Panacibacter microcysteis: one gene and its partner. The protein of the gene in region 1 interacts with the protein of each later gene in a pairwise test. Links are inferred from orthologs where the notes say so. Each region holds a gene or a part of one and is shown on either strand. Other genes may lie near its edges.

Evidence for each region. Proteins that work in one complex are often made in the same cells at the same time.
Region 2: the proteins of dnaA (region 1) and dnaB interact in binary tests that used the Escherichia coli proteins (3 or more experiments, as listed by UniProt). The link is inferred for Panacibacter microcysteis from one-to-one orthologs.

What each region holds. Positions count from the first base shown.
Region 1 is NZ_JADWYR010000002.1:326,875-329,816, forward strand. Bases 60-2,922 are described here. They hold dnaA (chromosomal replication initiator protein DnaA), read right to left. Parts: upstream 2,275-2,922; coding sequence 844-2,274; downstream 60-843. Other genes in these bases: I5907_RS13305 (fatty acid desaturase family protein), read right to left, coding at 60-86. Outside these bases: more of I5907_RS13305, read right to left, coding at 1-59. UniProt on the Escherichia coli protein: Plays an essential in the initiation and regulation of chromosomal replication. Binds in an ATP-dependent fashion to the origin of replication (oriC) to initiate formation of the DNA replication initiation complex once per cell cycle.
Region 2 is NZ_JADWYR010000001.1:1,094,830-1,097,765, reverse strand. The notes cover bases 12-2,868. They hold dnaB (replicative DNA helicase), read right to left. Parts: upstream 2,302-2,868; coding sequence 721-2,301; downstream 12-720. Other genes in these bases: I5907_RS04390 (discoidin domain-containing protein), read right to left, coding at 12-415. Outside these bases: more of I5907_RS04390, read right to left, coding at 1-11; I5907_RS04380 (ATP-dependent helicase), read left to right, coding at 2,933-2,936. UniProt on the Escherichia coli protein: The main replicative DNA helicase, it participates in initiation and elongation during chromosome replication. Travels ahead of the DNA replisome, separating dsDNA into templates for DNA synthesis.

The DNA of each region.
Region 1 (2,942 bases):
TGAGATGCATAACGGTGTAAAAAGAACGAGTGAAAAAACAACGATAAAAACCAATGACCGATAAAAAAGAATAAGATTAAATTCATAAATGCGAAAAGTATTTACTGCGGGTTTTATTACAAATGGAGTAACAATAGCCACATACAAAATTCACTGTTTAACGATGTAATAGTTTACACAATTATTGGTATTGCTTGTAACATTCACATATACGCATTATGTATAAATACAGACTTATGTATCGGGAAAGATTATGGGAAAAGTTTCGAAACCTGTACACCAATACTGTTGGATGGAAGGGTGTACCGCAACAAAAAAGGTTGAAAAACTTTCGTTAATCAACCTTTTGGTGTCGGGAGGACAGGATTCGAACCTGCGACCCCCTGGTCCCAAACCAGGTATTCTACCGGGCTGAACTACCTCCCGTGCCTTGTGCTAAACTTTGAAGGACTTTTCAAATCCGCGGTGAGGGAGGGATTCGAACCCTCGGTACAGTTTAACCCGTACGGCAGTTTAGCAAACTACTGATTTCAGCCACTCATCCACCTCACCTTTAGCTGAATTGGTTCCCTTAAGGGGCTGCAAAAATAGGTAGCTGATCGGAAACTCCAAAAAGAAAATTACAATTGCCGGAAATATTTTTTACAGGCCTGCGCATAATGTATTTCGCCCATGGCTGAGATACCTGCCTGTGTATGATAAACGGGGTGCACCTTGCCGAATAATGTTACTGCCGTACAAGTGAGTGACACAACCAAAGTTAAATAGTAGCAATGCAGCCGGTAACAAATAAAAAAAATCCCAAAGCGTTGGCTTTGGGATTTTCCGGCATTGCATGTTGTATTACATAGCAGCAAGTTGTACTTTTTGCGTAAGCTCCATTACGTTTTCGCGAAAGAGACTGTCGGTATCCATAAGATCTTTTACCGTTTGGCAACTGTGTATAACGGTGGTATGATCGCGGCCGCCAAAATGCTCACCAATTGTTTTGAGCGAGTTCTTGGTAAATGCTTTTGCGAGGTACATGGTTATTTGTCTTGCCTGTACAATTTCTCTCTTACGTGTTTTTTGTAAGAGCTTGTCGTAAGGCACATCAAAGTATTCGCACACCATTTTTTGTATGGCATCTATGGTAATTTCTTTACTGCTTGTTTTTACAAAATTGCGCAGTACTTTTTTTGCAAGTTCGAGATCGATTTCTCTTTTGTTGAGCGATGATTGTGCAAGCAACGAGATCAATGCGCCTTCCAGCTCTCTTACATTGGTGCTGATATTGTATGCCACATATTTAACAACTTCTTTTGGCATGTCGAGACCATCGTTCTTCATTTTTCTTTCCAGTATCTCTATGCGTGTTTCATAGTCAGGAATCTGCAGGTCTGCGCTAAGGCCCCAGCGAAAACGGCTGAGCAATCTTTCCTGCATACCATCCAGGTCTTTTGGTGGCTTATCTGATGTAAGTACTAATTGTTTACCACTTTGGTGCAGGTGATTGAATATGGCGAAGAATGCATCCTGGCTTCTTTCTGCCCTGGAAAAAAACTGTACATCATCTATGATCAGCACATCTATCAACTGGTAGAAGTGAATAAAATCGTTGATAGCATTATTACGGCTGTGGTCCTGGAACTGGTTAATAAATTTTTCGCTGCTTACATATAACACAACTTTGTTTGGGTGCAGTCTTTTTACTTCATTGCCTATGGCCTGTGCAAGGTGTGTTTTACCCAAGCCCACACCACCATATATTACGAGCGGGTTAAAAGAATTTGCACCGGGTTTTTCTGCCACGGTTTTACCTGCACGGCGTGCCACCCTGTTGCAATCACCTTCAATAAAAGAATCGAATGTATAGGTTGCATTAAGCTGCGGATCTATCTGCATCTTTTTAAGACCCGGTATTACAAACGGGTTCTTAACAGGACTGTTTATGATGAGTGGAAAATCCATTTCGTTGTTGTTGTACATTTTCATGTTGCCTGCAGGCACATCCATTGTGCCGTTGTGGCCATTGCTGCCACTGTCAACCATTATGCGGTATTCGAGCCTGGCTTCTTTGCCAAGTTCCCGTTTCAATGTTTTCGCGAGCAGGGTTACATAATGTTCTTCAAGATATTCAAAGAAGAATTGGCTAGGTACCTGTATTAACAACACATTGCCTTTTAATTCCACCGCTTTAATAGGTTCGAACCATGTTTTATAGGGTTGCCAGTCAACAATATCTTTTATAATCTTTAAACAGTTACTCCATATAGATTCAGCGGTTTTAGTCATGATTCTCGTTACAAATTTTTCTATCGGTTTAAAGAATTTCAATTCAGCGCTTAGCTCCAAAAAAACTATTCAACATATGTGAACAAAAATTTTAGGAGGGGGACGAATATCAAAATTTTATGTTGAAAAAAAAATTTTTTCATCTCGCCTTTTTTGTCCCATTAGGTAAAAAATGATTGTGAAAAAAATTATTTACTGTGCAATTAAATGTCGATTAAAGATGATTGTTCAATACTACATTTATAGGGTTACTCTGCTGGCAAAAATCAATCCTTTTTTCTGTTGTCGTCTTAAATAAATCCTCAACCGATAAGAAACTAATCTAACTAATATTTCTTTTAAAAAAAATAAATTAAAACCAATTTATTTGTTATGCTCCATTTCGCTGCTGATGCAGTTATGCAATTATTTTTTGGGCCCGGCAAAAAAATCTTTTTTGAGCATTCGTTGCGTCGCACTCTTCAACGTATGGTTCGCTTTTCAGCACTCTGAGTACAATCTGCGTAAATTTATATTACCATCTGTGCTGTTTCTTGCTTTCGTTTTTATTTGCATGTAAAAATTTTCCTTTTACATGCAGGCATTTTTCGCATTACCGAATACATGATCGTGTTAAAAGTTATCAACGTGTTATACATACAAAAGCACGTCGAGGAATTTATCTGCTA
Region 2 (2,936 bases), on another replicon or contig:
CTACCGCTTCTTTCCAGTTGTCTGTTGTGGGGTCTGTGCTCATCCATATGGGAAAGTCCTGCGTGTAGGTAGATCCTATTACAAACAACGTATCGTTTTGTGCCCATGCTGCAGGAGCACACAATTCATCGTATACGTGGTGGTAGGGTTTTAAAAACCTGCGGGATACGAATTTCCAGTTCAGCATATCGCTGCTGTACCAATAACCCCACTGGTTGGTGGAGAACAGGTAGTAATTGTCTTTGAACAAAACGATTACGGGGTCTGCCGTGGCCCTGTGCCTGCCCTGCTCAGAAAAATTGGGTATGGGCGTATAACCATAATCGATGTTGATCGGGTTGCAGAAGGTTTTCTGCTGGGCGCGGATATTATTTACAGCAAGGATCGGCAGCAATGCAAGAAGCAGATATTTCATGTTGCAGGTTTGTATGCGTACAGACAGTGATTTGATTATTAGCTACTAAATGTAGGGAGAAAGATTTTGTGCGGTGGCCGGGTTATTTGTTGTTGCGGTCTGGCGGCTGGTGCCGGCCGCGTACGGGGGACCGGTCTGACGGGCCTCCGTCTGACCGCCGGTGTCGGGCGCAATGTTGCGGCCCTGGCAAAAGCAGATCGCTGCAGTTGCCCTAACAACCGAACGTACAAGTGAGTGACACAACCGGCGATGCCATGAAAAACAAAAGCCGGTAACATCATAATCACCGGCTTTTGCAGCTATGTTTAAAACGGCGGCTGTTCATCAAAACCTTCATCGAAACCGCCACTGTTCATTTTGCTGCCCTGTATAAAGAAACGGCCACCGCCACCCTGCTCGCCGCTATCTGGTGTTGGTGCCGGGCCTATGGGCCTGAAATTGCCACCCGGCGGCGTAAAGCCCGGGCCGCCATCATCCCACTCATCGAACTTCTGTATGTGCAGTGATGCACGAAGTTTTACCACGTCCAGCTCACCATTACGGTGCTTGGCTATTTTGATATGCGTTTCGCCACGTGTGCTCTCGCCATTTTCATTGGCAAAGTTCTCATAATATTCAGGCCTGTAAATAAACATTACCATATCGGCGTCCTGCTCAATGGCACCCGATTCACGCAAATCGCTCAACTGCGGCATCTTGCTTTCTTTACGCGTTTCTACCGCACGGCTCAACTGGCTAAGTGCTATAATGGGCACACTCAGTTCTTTGGCAAGGCCTTTCAGGCTTCGGGATATGGTGCTGATCTCCTGCTCACGGTTGCCATTTTTGTTATCGCTGCTGCCGCTCATCAATTGCAGGTAGTCTATGATGATAAAGCCAACTTTGTGTTTGTTTACCAGGCGCCGTGCCTTGGCGCGAAACTCGAAAATGTTGAGTGCCGCAGTATCGTCTATATAAATGGGTGCTTTTTCAAGCCTTGCAATACCACGTTTGTGCAGTTGCTGGTATTCGTATTCTTCGAGTTTGCCACGTGCTATCTTTTCCATGGGTATTTCACTCTCGGCAGAGAGAATACGCTGCACCAATTGTGCAGCACTCATTTCAAGCGAGAAAAAGCCTACGGGCACCGGCTTGGTAGGGTGCATGGCCGCATTGCGGGCAAGGTTTAAGGCAAAGGCCGTTTTACCAACCGCAGGTCTTGCAGCAAGTATAATAAGATCGGTAGGCTGCCACCCAAAGGTGATCTTATCAAGGCTTCTGAAGCCACTGGGTACGCCTGATATTTCGTCTGTTTTCTTTCTCAGCTCATCTATACGGTTAATGGTTTGTGCCAGCGCACTGCTCATTTCCTTGTAGTCTGTTTTGAGAAAGTTGTTGGTAATCTGGAAGATCTTGTCTTCCGCATCGTCCATCAGGTCAAATACATCGGTGCTGTCTTCGTATGCATCGCCGATTATTTCGCCGCTGATGCGGATAAGCTCCCGCTGAACAAATTTTTGTAAGATGATTCTTGAGTGTGCTTCTATATTGGCAACAGACACAACCGCGTTGGTCATTTTTGTCACATAGTAAGGGCCGCCTACCATGTCCAGCTCTTCGGTCGTTTTCAGTTGCTCTACAACGGTAAGAATATCGATGGGTAAACTCTTTTGCGCCAGGTTTTGAAATGCACGAAAAATGCGCTGGTTGGCATCTACATAAAAACATTCCGGTTTCAATATTTCTATTACCGTATCGAATGCACTTTTATCGAGCATTATGGCACCTAAAACAGCCTCTTCCAGGTCTCTGGCCTGTGGCGGAACCTTGCCATATACCATCGTACTTAAGTCGATGGACGGCTTTCTTCCTTTCTTGCGATCCTTGTTAAAATTCTTGATTTCCATGCGGCAGTAAAACTTGATACGGTTAGTAAAGTTTCATACACCAATGCTCACAGGGGGTTGTAATTTTCTTTGACAGATTTACTACATTACTTGCTCAAAAAAAGTCTCCTGCTGAGTAAGGGGGAACGAATATAGTCTGCTACAAACTCCCGTAAAAAGTTTCCCGGACATATTTTTTATTCATATTCACCCTCACATAAAGTTCACATTTAAATATGGGTTATCAACATAATATTATCCCAATTAACCAAACAAGAATATTTATACAGATTTTGAAAAAGTTTTGCGCCAGACGGCCTGCCTTATGCACATGGCTTTGTGCAGAAAGAAATAATAAAATAATTTGGAGTGTAAGCAGTTTTTTGATTAACTGCTTGCAAAATTTTACACACTTTTTAAAACTTTTTGTAGCCCGGCTTTTGTGCATGCATTGGGCTGCTGTTGCATCGCACTCTTGTACAACATAACCATTTGCAGCAGCTCAAACTATTCCCATCGCGTGGCAATAAAACAGGGGGCCATTTGCTGAAACCTGCCATGCAACCCGCATCAATCGTCAAAAACAATTAAATCATGTTTCAACTTTTAAACCACGCTTCTTTTACAAGTACACACAGCTTAACTTCGCCGCATGA